One region of the Stenotrophomonas sp. 05L413 genome, then DNA from elsewhere that is predicted to be linked to it. Evidence: riboswitches for the same ligand, from Rfam matches in the RefSeq annotation. Region 1 holds a riboswitch; the other holds the start of a gene.
The links. Region 1 has a riboswitch for glycine ahead of AC1DIQ_RS11070 (trimeric intracellular cation channel family protein). Riboswitches for the same ligand answer to the same signal wherever they lie in the genome.

Region 1 (10,210 bases):
GGCCGAGTGCGAACTTCAGTTCGACCTGGGTCGAGCCCTGGGTGCTGGCCGAGTCGATCCCGGTCAGCCCCGGTATGGTGCCCAGCGCACGTTCCAGCGGCGTGGCGACGTTGGCCGCCATCGATTCCGGGCTCGCGCCGGGCAGGCTCGCGCTGACGTTGATCGCCGGGTAGTCGACCTGCGGCAACGGCGCGACCGGCAGCAGGCGCAGCCCGAGCAGGCCCGCCAGCACCACCGCCACCGCCAGCAGCACGGTGGCGACGGGATGCTGCACGAACCAGCCGATCGCCCGCGACAGCGGACTCACGCCAGCGCCTCGTCAGCCGCGTCGGCAGCCGGTGCGGGACGTTGGCGGAAGCGGTCGAAGAACAGGTAGATCACCGGCGTGGTGAACAGGGTCAGCACCTGGCTGACGATCAGCCCGCCCACCATCACCAGGCCCAGCGGCTGGCGCAGCTCCGCGCCCGAGCCACTGGCGAACATCAGCGGGATCGCGCCGAACAGCGCGGCCAGCGTGGTCATCAGGATCGGCCGGAAGCGCAGCAGGGCGGCCTGGTGGATCGCCTGACGTGGCGCCATGCCGTGCTCGCGCTCGGCCTCCAGCGCGAAGTCGATCATCATGATCGCGTTCTTCTTGACCAGCCCGATCAGCAGCACGATGCCGATCACCGCGATCAGGTCCAGGCTGCGCCCGCTGACCAGCAACGCAAGCAACGCGCCCACCGTGGCCGAGGGCAGGGTGGAGAGAATGGTGATCGGATGGATGAAGCTCTCATAGAGCACGCCCAGCACCAGGTACATCACCACCACCGCCGCCAGCACCAGCCACAACGTGCTGGACAGCGACGCGCGGAACGCATCGGCCGCCCCCTGCAGGCGAAGCTCTACGCTGGCCGGCAGGCCGATCGCGGCGCGTGCGCCTTCGATGGCCTGCACCGCTTCGCCCAGCGATGCCTGCGGGGCGAGGTTGAAGGAGAACGTCACCGCCGGGAACTGGCCGACATGGTTGATCAGCAGCTGCGCGGGGCGCTGTTCGATCCGGGCGATGCCGCCCAGCGGCACCTGCCGCCCGTCCGGCCCGGTGACGTGCAGGCGGGCGATCGCATCCGGGCCGAAAGCCACGTCGGGGCGCGCTTCCAGCACCACGCGGTACTGGTTGGCCTGGGTGAAGATGGTCGAGATCTGGCGCTGCCCGAACGCGTCGTACAGCGCATCGGCAATGGTCTCCACGCTGATCCCCAGCCGCGCCGCGGCGACCCGGTCGATCACCACATGCGCCTGCAGGCCTTGGTTCTGCAGATCACTGGCGACGTCGGCCAGTGCCGGTGCCTGCTGCAGATGCGCGAGCAGGCGCGGCGTCCACGTCTCCAGCTGCGCGATATCCGGGCTGGTCAGGGTGAACTGGTATTGGGTACGGCTGATCCGGTCTTCGATGCCCAGTTCCTGCACCGGTTGCAGATACAGCCTGATGCCCGGGACATGCGCCACGCGCTGCTGCAGCCGCGCGATGATCGCCTGCGCATCGGCATCGCGCTGTGCGTGCGGTTTCAATTCGATCAGAAGACGCCCGCTGTTGAGCGTGGCGTTGTTGCCGTCCACGCCGATGAACGAGGACAGGCTGGCCACGTCCTCATCCTCCAGCAACGCCGCCGACAACGCCTGCTGGCGCTGCGCCATCGCCTGGAAGGAGATCGACTGCGGTGCCTCGCTGATGCCCTGGATCAGCCCGGCATCCTGCACCGGGAAGAAGCCCTTGGGCACCCACACGTACAGCAGCGCCGTCAGCACCAGTGTGGCGACAGTGGCGGCCAGCATCAGCGGCTGGCGCTGCAGCACCCAGTGCAGCTGGCGATCGTAGACCGCCACCACGCGGTCGAACGGGTCGCCCTGCTGCGCCGATTCCTGCCCATCGGCATCGCGACGGGTGGCGTGGCCGGCCTTGAGCAGGCGCGCGCACATCATCGGCGTCAGCGTCAGCGAGACCAGCAGCGAGATGCCGATCGCCACCGCCAAGGTGATCGCGAATTCGTGGAACAGCTTGCCGACCACGTCGGCCATGAACAGCAGGGGGATCAGCACCGCGATCAGCGACAGGGTCAGCGAGATCAGGGTGAAGCCGATCTGCCTGGCGCCCTTCAGTGCTGCCTGCATCGGCGTGGCACCGCGCTCCAGATGACGGGCGATGTTCTCCAGCATCACGATCGCATCGTCCACCACGAAACCGGTGGCGATGGTCAGCGCCATCAGCGTGAGGTTGTTGAGCGAGAAGCCGGCCAGCAGCATCACCCCGAACGTGCCGACCAGCGACAGCGGGACCGCGATGCTGGGAATGATCGTGGCCGGGATGTTGCGCAGGAACAGGAAGGTGACCATCACCACCAGCGCGATCGCGATCAGCAGCTCGTGCTGCACGCCACGGATGGACGCGCGGATCGATTCGGTGCGATCGCTGAGGATGGCCACATCCACACCGGCCGGCAGCGAGGATTGCAGCTGCGGCAGCAGCGCACGCACCTGGTCGACCACGGCGATGACGTTCGCGCCGGGCTGGCGCTGGATGTTGATCAGCACGGCCGGGGTGGTGCCCGACCACGCGGCGAGCTGGCGGTTCTCGGCGCCGTTTTCGATGGTGGCCACGTCGCCCAGACGCAGCGGTGCGCCATCCTTCCAGGCCAGGATCAGGGCGCGGTACTCGGCCACCGAGCGCATCTGATCGTTGGCATCGAGCATGATCGCGCGGGTCGGCCCGTCGAAGCTGCCCTTGGGCAGGTTGACGTTGGCCGTGCCGATCGCGGTGCGGATGCTGGCCATGCTCAGCCCGTTGGCGGCCAGCGCGGACGGATTGACCTGGATGCGGACCGCCGGGCGCTGCCCGCCAGCGAGGCTGACCAGGCCGACGCCAGGCAGCTGCGAGAGCCGCTGCGCCATGCGGGTATCGACCAGGTCGTGCACCTGCGGCAGCGAGAGGCCCTGCGAGGTCACCGCCAGGGTCAGGATCGGGGTGTCGGCCGGGTTGACCTTGCGGTACACCGGCGGCACCGGCAGGTCGTCGGGCAGGAAGCTGTCGGCGGCGTTGATCGCGGCCTGCACTTCCTGCTCGGCCACGCCGAGCGCGACCTCCAGCGAGAACTGCAGGGTGATCACCGACGCGCCGCCGGAGCTGGTCGAGGACATCTGCTTCAGGCCGGGAATCTGCCCGAGCTGGCGTTCCAGCGGCGCGGTGACCGCGCTGGTGGTGACATCCGGGCTGGCGCCGGGATACAGCGTGGTGATCTGGATGATCGGGTAATCGACCTGCGGCAGTGCCGCGACCGGCAGCAGGCGGTAGGCCATCACGCCGGACAGCAGCAGCGCCACCATCAGCAGCGTGGTCGCGACCGGGCGCTCGATGAAGGGGCGCGAGAGGTTCATGCGCCGGTCCGTGGCGGGTCCTGCTCCACCACCTCGACCTTGGCGCCTTCGCGCAGCCCGTCGATGCCTTCCACCACCACGCGCTCGCCGGCCTTGAGGCCTTCGCGCACCGAGACGCGTTCGCCATCGGCCGGGCCGAGCACCACGGTGCGCAGCGACGAGGTGTCATCGGCCGCGATCACATAGACGTAGCTGCCCTTGCTGCCGAACTGCACGGCGGCATTGGGAATCACCACCGCATCGCTGCTGCTGACCTGCAGACGCACGTTGACGAACTGGTTGGGGAACAGTGATTCATCGGTATTGGCGAACTGCGCGCGCAGTTTCAGCGTGCCGGTGGCGGTATCGATGCGGTTGTCCAGGCTGGAGAGCACCCCGTCGCCCAGTGCAGTGCGCTCCTCGCGGTCCCAGGCTTCCACGGTCAGCCGGGGATTGGCGCGTGCGGCAGCCACCACCGCCGGCAGGTCCGGCTCGGGCACGGTGAACAGCACGCTGATCGGGGTGGTCTGGGTGATGGTGGCCAGCGGCTCGGTATCGCCACTGCGCACCAGGTTGCCGACATCGACGTTGCGCAGGCCCATGCGCCCGGCCACCGGTGCGGTGATGCGGGTGTACTGCAGCTGCAGGCGTGCTTCATCCACCGCCGCCTGGTCGGTCTGGCGGCGGCCCTGCAGCTGGCGGACCTTGCTCTGCTGATCACTGAGGTCCTGCGCGGAGACGAAGTGCTTGCTTTGCAGTTCGGCGAAGCGCTTGAGCTGGCTTTCGGCATTGTCCAACTCGGCCAGGTTCTGCTGCTGGGTACCCAGCGCACGCGAGAGCTGCACCTGGAACGGACGCGGATCGATCTCGGCGAGCAGCTCGCCGGCGGTGACGTGCTGGCCCTCGGAGAATGCCAGCCGCAGCAGCTCGCCATCCACGCGGCTGCGGATGCTCACCGTATGCAGCGGGGTCACCGTGCCCAGCGCTTTCAGGCGCACCACCAGGTCTTCCTGCGTCGCGGTGGCCACACGCACCGGGGTCGGCTGCGGACCCCCGGACGGGCCGGCAGCGGGGGCGGGCGAGAGCAGTTTCCATGCAGCGATGGCGGCCAGGCCGACACCGGCAGCGATCAACAGCGGTGTGGCGAAACGACGGCGAGACGACGGGGGCGTTGAAGCGGACATACGCATCCTGCGCACCCTCCACCGGAGCAGTGCGTCCATGGGGACCGGCCGACGGCGGCAGGTCAACGGGGGAGAGGGTGTCTGGCGGGGCAGCGGGTGGAACACCGCCGCGTGGCTGGATGCCGTTCGAATGGAACGGGAGCGCCATGATACAGGGCCGGGCCGCTCAAGCTCCCGTGACCTTGGTCATGCCCGCGGGTGCGTCAATGCACCTCGTCGCGGTACACGAACTTCGGCATTTCCCACTTGAAGTGGATGGCCAGCAGGCGGAACAGGAAGCCGCCGCCCAGGCACCACAGCGTGGCCGCGTTGAGCGACACGCCGAGTTCCAGCAGGGCCAGGTAGGCCGCGCCGGTGAGCAGGGTGATCACCGCATACAGTTCTTTCTGGAAGATCAGCGGCACCTCGTTGCACAACACATCGCGCAGCACGCCGCCGAACGCACCGGTCAGCATGCCGGCGATCAGGATGATCGGCACGGTGTGCCCGCCCTCGCGCGCGACCGCGCAGCCGATCAGGGTGAACGCGATCAGGCCCAGGCCATCGAGCACCAGGAAGGTGCGCCGGAAGTGATGCATCCAGCGCGCCACCCAGGTCGCGATCAGTGCCGCGCAGATGGTGAAGCCCAGGTACTCCGGGTGCTTCACCCAGCCCAGCGGGTAGTGGCCGAGCACGATGTCGCGCAGCGAGCCGCCGCCAAGCGCGGTGACGCAGGCGATGATGACCACGCCGAACAGGTCCATGCGGCGGCGACCGGCCGACAGCGCGCCGGTCATGGCTTCGGCCGAGATGGCGATGAGGTAGATCAGGGAGAGCAGCATGGGGGGCTCCGGGAAACACGTCAGGCGGGGACGGAAACGCGCACGCATCACGCCAGCGCCGCTGCACTGTCGTGGGGTGGGATTCCGTTGCCGCTCCCGCTGTCCTTTTGCCTGAGAGTTCGGTGGCCAAGGCCACGTGCCCCTTCGGCGGGTCATTGAAGACCTCTCTCCAGATCGGCGTGTCGGATGCATGGTTGGTGGCTGTGCAGCCACCGGCCTGAGCGATTATGGGAGCCTGCGCCTTCGGCGGGCGCCAGCGCGGCGCCTCTCTCCTGCATCCGGGGCGGATTCTAGCAGCCGCCGGGCCTGTGCCGGGGGATAATCCCGGTATGCCCGCTGAACCCGCCCTCTGGTACCTGTACCTGCTTGAATGCCGCAACGGCAGCTATTACGCCGGCATCAGCAACGACGTGGACGCACGCTTCCAGGCCCATCTCGCCGGCAAAGGGGCGAAATACACCCGGGCCAACCCACCGGTGAAGGTGCTGGCGATGCGCGCCTACCCGGACCGCGCGGCCGCGTCGAAGGCCGAGTGGCAGCTCAAGCGGCAACCGCGCGAGCGCAAGCTGGCGTGGCTGGCGCTGCCCGATCCCACGTAGCCCCGCGTGCGGGTTGTTCGGGCCTTCGTTGGCGGCATACCATCGACCCTCGTTCGTTGATCCGCTTGCCCAAGCCCTGGAGTGCCATGTCCCGCGATCTGTCGTTGTACCCGGAAGATGAGAATGGCGATGTGCTCTGGAACATGCTGCAGGACGGCGATGATCTGACGATTCCGCGCGAGGTGGATTTCGCATTGATCTTCCCGACCCAGGATGTGGCGATCGCCTTCGCCGTGCACCTGCTCAAGAACGACCAGAAGGTGTCCTTCGCCGCTTACGAGGGCAACGACGACTACCCGTGGCAGGTGGTGGTGCATCCGCTGATGCTGCCGACCCACCAGAACATCGCCGGCTTCGAAGGTCTGCTGGCCAGCGAGGCGGTCTCCTACAGCGGCCAGGTGGATGGCTGGGGATGTCTGTCGCAGGGATGATCAGGGCGTGGGCGGTCGTTTCGGGCGGCGATCCTCCTGTGCATCGCCGAAGATGATCCGCGCGCTGCGCTGGTAGCTCCAGTACGCCACCGCCCAGTTCAGCAGTACCACCACGCGGTTGCGGAAGCCGATCAGGAAGAACACGTGCGCGGCCAGCCAGAACCACCAGGCCAGCACGCCGGAGAGCTGCAGCCGGCCGAGGTGGACGATCGCCGCCATGCGGCCGATGGTCGCCAGGTTGCCGAAGTCCTGGTATTTGAACGCACCCGGCGCGGGCTTGCCGGCCAGGCGTGCCTGGACGGTGGTGGCCACGTGCTTGCCCATCTGCTTGGCCGCCGGCGCGACGCCGGGCACCGGCTTGCCGTCGGCCTGGGTCAGTGCCGCCAGGTCACCGGCAACGAATATCTCCGGGTGGCCCTCCAGGGTAAGGTCAGGCTGCACCGGCACGCGGCCGGCGCGGTCCAGTGGCACCTCCAACGTACGTGCCAGCGGTGAGGCGGCGACACCGGCGGCCCAGACCACGGTGCGGGCCTCGACGAAGCGCTCGCCAAGCTGGAAGCCTTCGGCATTGATGTCGCTGACGGGCGTGCCGGTGAGCACTTCCACGCCCAGCTTTTCCAGCTGCCGCCGCGCCTTGAGCGAGAGCACCTCGGGGAAGGTGGACAGCACGCGCGGGCCGGCTTCGACCAGGCGGACCTTGGCCGAGGCGGGATCGATATGGCGGAACTCATTGCGCAGCGTATGCCGTGCGATCTCGGCCAGGGTGCCGGCCAGTTCCACGCCGGTGGGGCCGCCACCGACCACGGCGAAACTCAGCCACGCCGCTTTGCGCGCGGGATCGGGTTCGGCCTCGGCGCGCTCGAAGGCGAGCAGCAGCTTGCGGCGCAGCGCGATGGCATCGTCCAGCGTCTTCAGGCCCGGCGCATCGGCGGCCCATTCGTCGTGGCCGAAGTAGGCATGGGTGGCGCCGGTGCACAGCATCAGGGTGTCGTACGTAATCTGCGTGCCATCGGCCAGCGTCGCGGTGCGCGCGGCCTTGTCGATGCCGGTCACTTCACCCAGGCGCACTTCGACATTGCGCTGGTGACCGAGGATGTGGCGCAGCGGCGCGGCGATATCCGGCGCGGACAGGCCTGCGGTGGCCACCTGGTAGAGCAGCGGCTGGAACAGATGATGGTTGCGACGGTCCACCAGGGTGATGCGCACGTGCGCCGAGGCGAGGGCACGGGTGGCCCAGAGGCCGGCAAAACCGCCACCGATGATGAGCAGGTGGGGCGTGGGATCGCGGGTCATGCTTCACTCCTTGGCGGGCGCCGGAGGGGGGCGGCGCAGGTCGTCTCGTGATGCGGCCCATGGTCGCACGTGAAGCGCGATGTTCACGTCGATGGCCGATACTGGGTTCAGGGGCCATCGCGCTTGCCCGATGGCCGATCCGATCCCGCCCAGGAGACCGAGATGTCCGAACCGGAAAAGCGCATCGCCCTGCTGATCGATGCCGACAACGCACCCTCTTCCAAGATCGATGCGGTGCTGGCTGAAGTCGCCCGCTACGGTGTGGCCAATGTCCGCCGTGCCTACGGCAACTGGAAGAGCCCGCGGCTGAAAGGGTGGGAGTCCGTGCTGCACGAGTACGCGATCCGCCCGATCCAGCAGTTCGCCTACAGCCGTGGCAAGAATGCCTCGGACATGGCGATGGTGATCGACGCGATGGACATGCTGTACGCACGCAATCTGGATGGCTTTGCGATCGTCTCCAGCGATGCGGATTTCACCCCGCTGGTGATGCGCCTGCTGACCGACGGGGTGAAGGTGTACGGCTTCGGCGAGAAGAAAACGCCCGAGCCGTTCGTCAACGCGTGCTCGAAGTTCACCTACATCGAGGCGCTGGGCCAACCCCATGCGGCCGATCAGGAGGTGGAGCAGGACAACGAGGAAACCCGCCCGCGCAAGAGCGGCCCGGAGCTGCGCAACGATACCCGGCTGGTGCAGATGCTGCGCCGCGCGGTGACCTCGGCCGAAGCCGAGGATGGCTGGTCGCATCTCGGCCCGGTCGGCAGCCAGATCGGCAACCAGGCCTCGTTCGATTCGCGCAATTACGGGTACAGCAAACTCAGCGATCTATTGGCCGCGACGGGCCTGTTCGAGATGAAAAAAGAGGGCAAGTCGACCTATGTGCGCGCACTGCCCAAGAAGAGTGCGGCGAAGGCGGCGAAGTGACCGCCGGCCTCAGCGCAGCAGCACGGCCAACGGGCGGGCCGTGCTGCCGTTGAAGCCATCGGAGAAGCCTCGCACGGCGTCAGGCAGCATGCCGCTGGCCAGCAGCAACAGCGCGGCGCTGAGCAGCAGATTGCGATGGTGGCGGCGATAACCGACCACGAGCGTGCCGATCCCGGCAATGAGCAACACGATTTCGAGTGCGTAGAGGATCATTGTTTTTCATCCATGACATGACGGTGGGCCCGCCGTTGGGCGTATCGTAGCGGCACCGCGCGACCCCGCTGCCGCGCATCGAACGATACGGGAATCCGATCATGCTGAACATCTGGGGCCGTCGCAATTCCAGCAACGTGCGCAAAGTGCTGTGGTGTGCCGAGGAGATCGGGGCGCCCTACGAGTCGATCGAGGTCGGCGGTGCCTTCGGTGGTACGCAGTCGCCGGAGTACCGCGCGATGAATCCGAACGGGCTGGTGCCGGTGATCGAGGACCAGGGCCTGCCGCTGTGGGAATCCAACACGATCGTGCGCTATCTCTGCGCGCGCTACGCGCTGGGCACGCTGTACCCGGAAGATGTGGTGGCGCGCGCGCAGTCGGAGAAGTGGATGGACTGGACCACCTCGACCTTCGCCGGCGTGTTCCGCGATCTGTTCTGGGGGACCCTGCGGACCGCGCCTGCTGATCGGGATGAGGCCCGCATCGCAGCGGCACTGGTGCGCTCCGGCGAGTTGCTGGCGATGGCCGATGAGGCTTTGTCGCGGCAGCCGTATCTGTCCGGTGAGCAGTTCGCGATGGGCGATATCCCGCTGGGTGCCTTCATCTATGCCTGGTTCGAGATGCCGATCCAGCGCCCGGACCTGCCGCATCTGGCCGCGTGGTACGAACGGCTGAAGCAGCGGCCGGCGTATCAGCGTGGGGTCATGACCGCGTTGACCTGAGCGGCCGTGCCGACCCACGGTCGGCACCTGCCGGCCTAATACAGATCCATCGGATCCACATCCAGCGACCAGCGCACCTTGCGTGCCTGCGGCAGCGCGGCGATCTGCGGCGTCACCTGATCCAGCACGCCGTGCAGCGGGCGTCGCGCGGGTGAGGACAGCAGCAGCTGGGTGCGCTGGTAGCCGGCGCGGCGGGGCATCGGTGCTGGCATCGGGCCATAGCGTTCCACTGCCGCGTCGTCGGGAATCAGCGCGCGCACGGCACTGAGCATCGCGTTGGCATGCTCCACCTGTTGCGCTTCGGCACGCAGCAGCGCCAGATGCGCGAAGGGCGGAAAACCGGCCGCCTCGCGCTGCTGCAGTTCCGCATCGGCAAAGGCGTGGTAGCCGCCGTTGACCAGCGTCTCCAGCAGGGGATGCCCCGGGTGGTGGGTCTGCAACCAGACCTCGCCGGCATCCACCGCACGCCCGGCGCGGCCGGCGACCTGGATCAGCTGCTGCGCGAGTTTTTCACTGGCGCGGAAGTCGGCCGAGAACAGGCCTTCATCAATGCCGACCACCACCACCAGGGTCAGCTTCGGCAGGTCGTGACCTTTGGCGAGGATCTGCGTGCCGACCAGAATCCCCGCGCGA
Region 2 (10,210 bases), on a different contig from region 1:
CAGCAAGACGCAGCAGGCGCGCATTGGAACCCATCCGCGCATAGCTGCGCAGCAGTTCCCGCATCGACAGTGGCGTGCGCGCCTCGACCGGATGGGTTTCGGGCAGCCACTTGCCGGTGGCCAGCAGCAACACCACGCCGAACAGCACCAGGAACCAGAAGATCAACGGCCAGTCGCCGCCGCCGAGCAGGATCCAGCCACCGATGATCGGGGCGATCGCCGGGGCGACGCCGAAGATCATCGAGACCTGGCTCATCAAGCGCTGCGCGTCGGCACCGTGGTACAGATCGCGGATCACGGCGCGGCCGACGATCACACCCACACCGGCCGTCACGCCCTGCAGCGCGCGGAACACCAGCAACGTGGTCATGTCCCGCGACAGCGCACAGCCGATCGAGGCGCCGATGAACAGCACCAGCCCACCGATGATCACCCGCTTGCGGCCGAACGCATCCGAGAGCGGGCCGTGGGCCAGGCTCATCAGCCCATAGAACAGCAGGTACACGCTGATGGTCTGCTGCACCGCGACCTGGTCCACCTGCATGCGGTCGCCCAGCAGCAGGAAGGCGGGAAAGATAGTGTCGATCGAGAACGGACCGAACATCGCCAGGCCTGCGAGCAGCAGGGCCAAGCGGCGGGTCGAGGGTGAGGCGGGCGTCATGCGGGCTTCCGTCAGCGGCCATGCGCACTGCACGGCGGGCGCCTGGCCCGGAACGGGCGGCGCCAGATGAATACGAGGATCCAGTGATCATAGGCCTTTGCCGCCCCCGGCACCATGCCCGGGCCGGGTTTCCGGGGTCCTGCGCGGCTGCGTATTCATGTGCCGGAAAGGCCCAGTGCCCGAAACGGCTGGGCTATAATCGCCGCGCTACATGGTGGGAGAAGCGGACACCCGCTGCCGAAGGCGCAACGCCCGTAATCGCTCAGGCCCGATACCACCCGTACCAAAACTCTGGAGAGACCGGCGAATGCCGGCGCCGAAGGGGCACGAAGCACGCCGATGCGCGCTTTTAAACTCTCAGGCAAAAGGACAGAGGGGCACCCAGGAAGACCGCAAGGTCCGGTGGATCGCTGTCGCCCGCGACGCGCCCTGGCCCGGCCGCCTTCCGAACGTGCGTGCCCACTCTCCGAGATGCCAGCCATGTCCCAGAACACCCCCTCCCTGCGCGAGCTTGAACACAGCCACGCGTTCGTCGAACGCCATATCGGCCCCAACGACGCCGAAATCGCGCAGATGCTCGACGTGGTCGGCCACGCCTCGCTGGACGCGCTGACCGATGCGATCGTCCCGGCCGGCATCAAGTCGCCGGCACCGCTGGATCTGCCCGAGTCCCTCACCGAAGTGCAGGCGCTGGCCAAGATCCGCGCCATCGCCGACAAGAACCAGGTGTTCCGCACCTTCATCGGCCAGGGCTACTACGGCACGCTCACCCCGAACGTCATCCTGCGCAACGTGCTGGAAAACCCGGCGTGGTACACCGCCTACACCCCGTACCAGGCCGAGATTTCACAGGGCCGCATGGAAGCGCTGATCAACTTCCAGACCCTGTGCGCGGACCTGACTGGCATGGAGATCGCCAACGCTTCGCTGCTGGATGAAGCCACCGCCGCCGCCGAAGCGATGACGCTGGCCAAGCGCTCGGCCAAGTCGAAGTCCGATACCTTCTTCGTGCACGACGCCGTGCACCCGCAGACGCTGGAACTGCTGCGCACCCGCGCCGAGCCGATGGGCATCGTGCTGCGCGTGGGCACCCCGGCCGAGGCGATGGAAGCCGAAGCCTACGGCGTGCTGCTGCAGTACCCGGATACCTTCGGCCATATCGGCGATTACAAGGCGCTGGCCGATGCCGTGCACGCGCGCGGTGGCCTGGTCGCCGTGGCCACCGACCTGCTGGCGCTGACCCTGATCGCCGCCCCCGGCGAATGGGGCGCGGACATCGTGGTCGGCAACTCGCAGCGCTTCGGCGTGCCGTTCGGCTTCGGCGGCCCGCATGCCGCTTTCATGGCCTGCCGCGACGCCTACAAGCGCTCGATGCCGGGCCGCCTGATCGGTGTCTCGGTCGATGCGCAGGGCAACGCCGCGTACCGCCTGACCCTGCAGACCCGCGAGCAGCACATCCGCCGCGAGAAGGCGACCTCCAACATCTGTACCGCCCAGGTGCTGCTGGCGGTCATGGCCTCGATGTACGCCGTGTACCACGGCCCGGAAGGCCTGACCCGCATCGCCCGCCGCACCCACCGTCTGGCCAGCATCCTGGCCGCCGCGCTGCGCGGCGCCGGCGTCAACGTGGGCGAGCACTTCTTCGACACCCTGCACGTCAAGGACATCGACGCCAAGGCGATCCACGACAAGGCTGCGGCGGCGCGCATCAACCTGCGTGCGATCGACAGCGATGCGGTCGGCATCAGCCTGGATGAAACCGCCACCCGCGCCGACATCATCGCGCTGGGCCAGCTGTTCGGTGCGACCGTCGACGTGGACGCGCTCGATGCGGCCACCGCCGATGCGTTGCCGGCCGATCTGGTGCGCACCAGCGCCTTCCTGACCCACCCGGTGTTCAACACCCACCACAGCGAACACGAACTGCTGCGTTACCTGCGTTCGCTGGCGGACAAGGACCTGGCGATGGATCGCACCATGATCCCGCTGGGCAGCTGCACCATGAAGCTCAACGCCACCGCCGAGATGATCCCGGTGACCTGGCCGGAGTTCGCCAACATCCATCCGCTGGCCCCGGCCGACCAGGCTACCGGCTACAAGGAACTGATCGACGGCCTGGAAGCGATGCTGGTCGAGTGCACCGGTTACGACGCGGTGAGCCTGCAGCCGAACTCCGGCGCTCAGGGCGAGTACGCCGGCCTGCTGGCGATCCGCGCCTACCACCGCTCGCGCGGCGAGGGCCATCGCGACGTCTGCCTGATCCCGGATTCGGCGCACGGCACCAACCCGGCCTCGGCGCAGATGTGCGGCATGAAGGTCGTGGTGACCAAGACCGATGCCAACGGCAACGTCGACCTGGAGGACATCCGGGTCAACGCGGAGAAGTACAGCGACCGCCTGGCCGCGCTGATGATCACCTACCCGTCCACGCATGGCGTGTTCGAGGAAGAGGTGGTGGATATCTGCGAGATCGTGCACAAGCACGGCGGCCAGGTGTACACCGACGGCGCCAACATGAACGCCCTGGTCGGCGTGGCCAAGCCCGGCAAGTGGGGCTCGGACGTCTCGCACCTGAACCTGCACAAGACCTTCTGCATCCCGCACGGCGGCGGTGGCCCGGGCGTCGGCCCGTGTGCGGTCAAGTCGCACCTCGCCCCGTTCCTGCCGAAGGTGCTGGGCGGCGAAGGCGATGTCGGCATGGTCAGCGCGGCCAGCTTCGGCAGCGCCTCGATCCTGCCGATCAGCTGGATGTACATCACGCTGATGGGCACCGCCGGCCTGCGCAAGGCAACCCAGGTGGCCCTGCTCAACGCCAACTACATCGCCAAGCGCCTGGCCCCGCACTTCAAGACCCTGTACACCGGCCGCAACGGCCTGGTGGCGCACGAGTGCATCCTGGACGTGCGACCGCTGGAGAAGACCTCCGGCATCGGCGCCGAGGACGTGGCCAAGCGCCTGATCGATTTCGGCTTCCACGCCCCGACCCTGAGCTTCCCGGTCGCCGGCACGCTGATGGTGGAACCGACCGAGAGCGAATCGCTGCACGAGCTGGATCGCTTCATCAACGCGATGATCCAGATCCGTGAGGAAATCGCCGCGATCGAAGACGGGCGACTGGACCGCGAGGACAACCCGCTCAAGCACGCCCCGCACACCGCCACGGCGGTCTCGGCCAGCGAGTGGGCCCACGCCTACCCGCGCGAGCTGGCGGCCTTCCCGCTGGCCAGCCTGCGCCAGCAGAAGTACTGGCCGCCGGTGGCACGCGTGGACAACGTCTACGGCGACAAGAACGTGATGTGCGCCTGCATCCCGGTCGATGCGTACAAGGAAGACGAGGGCGTGGAGGTCTAAGCCTCCCTGCCCTGACGCAACAGCAGACGGCCCGCGCAAGCGGGCCGTTTTTGTTATGGGCTGCTGCCGACTCCCCGTCTCCCGGCTCCTGCGCGCCGTGGAGGAGAGCCGCCTTTGGATTCTGCCGGCTGGGCGGGGGTGTGTGGGTTCGCGGGACACGCCGTGAATCCGTCCATGGAGGCTCATGTCGCGCCATCCATGGCGCTCATGGTCCCGCCAACCCACACACCCCCGCCCTCGACAGCCTGTCGGCCGCCCATGAAGAAACAAACGCAGATGCCCTGCGGCGGAGATGAGCGTCAGTAGGTCATGCCGTCGTCGCGTCACGTTGCAGTCAATCACCCAGGCATCAGCATCTGCATCGGCGTTGGCGTTGGCGTTGGCGTTGAACATCGAGCACTGTGCGTCGAGCATCGAGCATCGAGCACTGAGTACTTGGCACTGAGCACTGAGAATTGAGCTGAGCGCCGAGTATCCAGATTCGAGAAGCGAGCAGCGCAGCACCAGCTCGGCAGCGTTCTGCGTTCTGCGCTCTGCGTTCTGCGTTCTGCTTTCGCTTTTGACTTCCCATTGCCCACCAGCCCCCTGTCAAAGGGTGGGCACGGGTGGGTTGGCGGGACCGTGTGTTGCCATGGATGGCAACACACGAGCCTACAGGGACGTACTTGCGGCGGGTCCCGACAACCCACCCGTGCCCGCCCAGGCAAGCGGAGTCACGAACCTGCGGCTGTTGGCCGTTGGCTGTTAGCTGTTAGCTGTAGCACGCACCCGACGCGCGATCTCACTGCTCGCCGCAATCACCACCGTCAGCGCCGCCATCGACAGGAACTGCACCCGCGTGTGCGCTTCGGATAGCAACAGACCGAAGATCAGCGCCAGCACCCCCAACCCGATCACCGTCAGATACGGATACCCCGCCATCCGGAACGGCAACCGCGTCCCATCCCGGTTCGCACGATGGCGCAGAATCAACTGCGACAGCAACGAAATCGTCCACACCAACAGACACGTCGAGCCCACGATGTTGAGCAGCACCGGCAACACCTTGTCCGGGAACACCAGCTCCATCACCGTCGCCGCAAAACCGAACAGCACACTGGCCAGCACCGCGATGATCGGCACCTGGCGCGGATCGGTCCAGCCCAGCACCGCCGGCGCCTCGCGGCGCTGCGCCAGCGAATACATCATCCGCGACGCACCGTAGAGATTGGCGTTCAACGCCGACAGCAGCGCGATCACCGCGATCAGCGTGATCGCCGTCGCCGCGCCCGGAATCTTGGCCGCTTCCAGCACCGCCGCGAACGGCGACCTGAGTGCCTCGCTGGTCCACGGGACCACCGCGATGATCACGCTCAGCGAGCCGATGTAGAACACCAGGATGCGCCAGGCCACGGTGCGGATCGCACGGGCGATGCTGCGCTCAGGATCTTCAGTTTCGGCTGCGGCCACCGCCACGATCTCGGTGCCGCCAAAGGCGAATATCACCACCAGCAGCGCCGCGCCGATCCCGGCCAGGCCCTTGGGCATGAAGCCACCGTGCTCGGTGAAGTTGCGCAGGCCCGGCGAGGCCACGTCCGGCAGCCAGCCCATCAGCAGCGCCACGCCGATCAGGATGAAGCCGACGATCGCGGCGACTTTGAGGATCGCGAACCAGAATTCGAACTCGCCGAAGTTCTTCACCCCGAGCAGATTGATGGCGGTGAAGAACAGCATGAAGGCCAGCGCCGCCATCGGCACCGGAATCGCCGGCCAGACCGTGGCGAGCAGGCCGGCCGCACCGACTGCTTCAGCGGCGATCACGATCACCAGCTGCACCCACCACAGCCAGCCCACCGTGGCGCCGGCGGTGGCGCCCATGGCGTCGGCGGCGTACACCGAGAACGCGCCGCTGGTCGGCTTGGCCGCGGCCATTTCGCCGAGCGCGTTCATCACGATGATCACCAGCGCGCCGGCGACCAGATACGACAGCAGGACCGCCGGGCCGGCGGCCTGGACGCCCACCCCGGAACCGAGGAACAGGCCGGCGCCGATCGCGCTGCCCAGGCCCATCATGATCAGCTGGCGGGGCTTGAGCGCGTGTCCCAGGCGGGTATCGGCGGGCGGAGTGGCAGGAGCCGGAGTCTGGGATGCGGGCATCGGAATCGATTGGCGGGCAACAAGTGCGACACCATACCCTGTCGGCCGCGCGACGGCATAGGCCGGAAGCCCCACCCCGCCTCAGGCAGCGGCGCGCTCGCCGATCTGGGCACGGTAGGCCCGCGGCGACAGCCCGACCTCGGCCTTGAACTTGCGGGTGAACGCGCTCTGGTCGGTGAAGCCGCAGGCCTGGCCGATGCTGGCGATGCTGTCCGGGCCATGCAGCAGGTGCACCGCCATCTGGATGCGCAAGCGGGTCAACACCTGTTGCGGGGTCATCTGGAACACCTTGCGGAAGGTGCGCTCCAGCTTGGACAGCGAGAACCCGGTGATGTCCAGCAGGGTCTGCATGCGCACGTTCTCGGCGTAATGCGCATTCAGATGGGCAAGGGCCAGGCGCAGCTGTTCGTACTGGGTGCCCAGGCTGTCCTTCTGGCCCAGGTCGCGCGAGATCCCGATCAGCCCGCGGATCTGCCCCTCCACCAGCAGCGGCCGCTTGCAGGTCAGGCACCAGCCCGGCTCGCGGTTGGCGAACAGATGCAGTTCCATCAGGTTTTCGATGACCTTGCCAGCCAGCACCTGCTCATCCTGGGTGGCGTAGTCCGCGCCCAGCCCGGTCGGATAGATCTCCGCCGCGGTGCGTCCGATCACGTCCTTGCGCGACTTCAGGCCCAGCCGGCGCAGCATGGTCTGGTTGATATGCGTGTAGCGCCCGTCGCAGTCCTTCATGAAGAACAGGACGTCGGGGATCGCATCAAACAGGGCTTCGATGTCGGCGGGTTCAACGCGCATGCGGTTGGGGAGAACAGGGGAAGACGCGCCCAAGGATACCTGCCCGCACGCGCGCCACCCAGCGCCGGGGCACCGCATGTGAAGCGCGGGTGCAAGCAGCGCCCGGTTTTCGCACCCTCGATTAACGCCCCGGCCGCCAGTGTGAAGCGATCCCCCTTCCCGCCAGCTCCCGGAGTCGCCTCATGGCCGCCAGCAAGAAAAGCACGAAGAACGCCCCTGCACCCGCCACCGATGTCCGCGGCGAGGGGGATGAACTGCACCAGCGTGCGGGCAACGGCCACCCGGTGCTGACCACCAACCAGGGCATCCCGATCGGTGACAACCAGAACTCGCTGCGGGCCACCCCGCGCGGGCCGACCCTGCTGGAAGACTTCATCCTGCGCGAGAAGATCACCCACTTCGACCATGAGCGCATCCCGGAGCGCATCGTGCATGCGCGCGGCAGCGCAGCGCACGGTTACTTCGAGCTGACCCGCTCGCTGGGTGAGTACACCCGCGCCCGGATCCTGAGCGAAGTGGGCGTGCGCACCCCGCTGTTCACCCGCTTCTCCACCGTGGCCGGCGGCGCCGGTTCGGTCGATACCCCGCGCGATGTGCGCGGCTTCGCGGTGAAGTTCTACACCAAGGAAGGCAACTGGGACCTGGTCGGCAACAACATCCCGGTGTTCTTCATCCAGGACGCGATCAAGTTCCCTGACCTGATCCATGCAGTGAAGATGGAGCCGGACCGTGCCTTCCCGCAGGCGGCCAGCGCACACGATACTTTCTGGGACTTCGTGTCGCTGATGCCCGAATCGATGCACATGATCATGTGGGCGATGAGCGACCGCACGATCCCGCGCTCGCTGCGCACCATCGAAGGCTTCGGCATCCACAGCTTCCGGCTGATCAACGATGCCGGCGAGTCGACCTTCGTCAAATTCCACTGGCGGCCGAAGCTGGGTATCCAGTCCACCGTGTGGGATGAGGCGGTCAAGCTGCAGAGCGCGGACAACGACTTCCACCGCCGCGACCTGTTCGAGGCGATCACCGCCGGCGATTTCCCCGAGTGGGAGCTGGCGGTGCAGCTGTTCACCGAGGAACAGGCCGAGGCCTTCCCGTTCGACCACCTGGATTCGACCAAGATCATTCCCGAGTCGCTGGTGCCGCTGACCGTGATCGGACGCATGGTGCTGGACCGCTGGCCGGACAACTTCTTCGCCGAGACCGAGCAGGTCGCCTATTGTCCGGCCAACGTCCCGCCGGGCATCGACTTCAGCAACGATCCGCTGCTGCAGGGCCGCCTGTTCTCCTATCTGGATACCCAGCTCAGCCGCCTGGGTGGGCCCAACTTCCACCAGATCCCGGTCAACGCGCCCAAGTGCCCGTTCGCCAACCACCAGCGCGACGGCCACATGCAGATGAACATCCCGAAGGGCCGGGTCGCTTACGATCCCAGCTCGCTGCAGGGCGACAGCCCGCGTGAGACCGCCGATGGCTTCCCCAGTCACGCCACCGCGCCGGATGACGGCCGCAAGGGCCGCGTGCGCGCGGAGAGCTTTGCCGATCACTACAGCCAGGCCCGGATGTTCTTCCGCAGCCTGGAAGCCCCGGAGCAGGCGCACCTCGCCTCCGCACTGGTGTTCGAGCTGTCCAAGGTGGAAACGGTCAAGGTCCGCGATCGTACGGTGAGCCACCTGCGCAACATCGATGAATCCCTGGCCAAGCGGGTCGCCGATGGCCTGGCGATGCCCGCGCTGCCCGAGCCGGCGGCCACGCAGACCCCGGCACAGGATTTCCCGAAGGCGCCGGAAGTGCGCATCATCGGCCGCACCAAAGACCTGCTCAAAGGCCGCTGCATCGGCATCCTGTTCGACGAAGGCTCCGACGCGGCCTTGATCGCCAACCTGCGCAAGGCGGCCGACAAGGCCGGGGCGAGCGTCAAGCTGGTCGCACCGAAGATCGGTGGCGCCAGGCTCAGCGATGGCAAGACGCTCGCCGCGGACGGCCAGTTGGCCGGCACGCCGTCGGTGGTCTTCGATGCGGTCGCCGTGGTGCTCAGCAGTGATGCCGCCAAGAAACTGAGCAAGGAATCGGCCGCGATCGATTTCGTCAGTGATGCCTGGGCCCACCTCAAGGCGATCGCCGCCGACGACGGTGCACAAGCGCTGCTGAAGATTGCCCGGGTCGGCAACGATGCCGGCGTGGTCGAAGCGGAGGACGCCAAGGCATTCCTGGCTGCCGCCGCTACGCGGCAGTGGGCCCGCGAACCGAAGGTGCGCGCGCTCGCCTGAGCGGCGCCACCTTCGTCACCAGACAGGAGCACGACCATGCCACGCGGTGATAAATCCAGCTATACCGACAAGCAGAAGCGCACAGCCGAGCACATCGAGGAAAGCGAGAAAGCGCGGGGCCGCAGCGAGGCCACCGCCGCACGCATCGCCTGGGCCACGGTCAACAAGCAGGATGATGGCGGGAAGAAGCGCGGCAGTGCGAACAACACGGCCGCCAAGACCGCGAAGACCTCGCCGACGAAGAAGGCAGCGGTAAAGAAAACCGCTGCCAAGAAGGCCGCTCCGAAAGCAGCCGCCGGGAAGGCCACCAAGAGGACCGTAACGAAGACGGCGAAGAAGGCCGCTGAAAAAGCGACAGCGAAAACCGCGGTCAAAACGACGACAAAAAGAGCGGCGAAGAAGACCGTCGCGAAGCAGGCCACCCGGAAATCCGCATCAACTACCGCCGCCCGGACGCCTGCGAAAAAGACGGCAACAAAAACGACAACGACCGGCGCCCGAAAGCGAGCGGCCGGCAAGGCCTGACCTGCGCACAGGGCCCGCCGTGCATCTACCGCGTGCTGCCTGGAGCAGCACGCGGCAGAGCGCAGGCGCAGCGCTTACCGCGGCACTGGCACGGTGGACGGCTTCGATGGCGTGACCGTTCCAGGTGCTACCGGTTTCACCGGCAGCGGCATCGACTGCAGCCGGCGGATCGAGCCGATCGGCACGGCTTCGGCACGCCGTTGTTCCGGCCACCACAGGAACACGAACGCACTGCTGGAACCCAGCAGTTTCGCAGTGCCGGGCAGCGCGACCGCGTCACCCCCGAGCACGACCTGCACCGACGTACCGCCCCTGCCATCGCGGATCTTCTCGGCCGAGCTGAGGGCATACAGCGCCGCGCCGAATGCCATGAAGCAGACCACCGCAATGCACATGCCGGTCAGCGGGCGCAGCCCGGAGAATTCCCAGTTCATCCACGGCGACTCCGAGAACAGCATCCGCCATCCCCAGT

Region 2: linked by a shared signal. The riboswitch ahead of gcvP (aminomethyl-transferring glycine dehydrogenase) and the one ahead of AC1DIQ_RS11070 (trimeric intracellular cation channel family protein) in region 1 are both predicted to bind glycine.

What each region holds. Positions count from the first base shown of each region.
Region 1 is NZ_JBFTOL010000004.1:421,449-431,658, forward strand. It holds gene AC1DIQ_RS11055 (efflux RND transporter permease subunit) at 1-307, opposite strand, end outside; gene AC1DIQ_RS11060 (MdtB/MuxB family multidrug efflux RND transporter permease subunit) at 304-3,411, opposite strand; gene AC1DIQ_RS11065 (MdtA/MuxA family multidrug efflux RND transporter periplasmic adaptor subunit) at 3,408-4,574, opposite strand; gene AC1DIQ_RS11070 (trimeric intracellular cation channel family protein) at 4,778-5,395, opposite strand; glycine riboswitch at 5,487-5,578, opposite strand; glycine riboswitch at 5,587-5,680, opposite strand; gene AC1DIQ_RS11075 (GIY-YIG nuclease family protein) at 5,725-5,994, shown strand; gene AC1DIQ_RS11080 (ribonuclease E inhibitor RraB) at 6,081-6,425, shown strand; gene AC1DIQ_RS11085 (NAD(P)/FAD-dependent oxidoreductase) at 6,426-7,718, opposite strand; gene AC1DIQ_RS11090 (NYN domain-containing protein) at 7,881-8,642, shown strand; gene AC1DIQ_RS11095 (hypothetical protein) at 8,652-8,855, opposite strand; gene AC1DIQ_RS11100 (glutathione S-transferase family protein) at 8,957-9,577, shown strand; gene AC1DIQ_RS11105 (primosomal protein N') at 9,613-10,210, opposite strand, start outside.
Region 2 is NZ_JBFTOL010000001.1:684,466-694,675, forward strand. It holds gene AC1DIQ_RS03110 (multidrug effflux MFS transporter) at 1-661, opposite strand, end outside; glycine riboswitch at 943-1,044, shown strand; gene gcvP (aminomethyl-transferring glycine dehydrogenase) at 1,133-4,012, shown strand; gene AC1DIQ_RS03120 (amino acid permease) at 4,757-6,148, opposite strand; gene AC1DIQ_RS03125 (AraC family transcriptional regulator) at 6,230-6,940, opposite strand; gene AC1DIQ_RS03130 (catalase) at 7,123-9,213, shown strand; gene AC1DIQ_RS03135 (HupB) at 9,250-9,738, shown strand; gene AC1DIQ_RS03140 (hypothetical protein) at 9,813-10,210, opposite strand, start outside.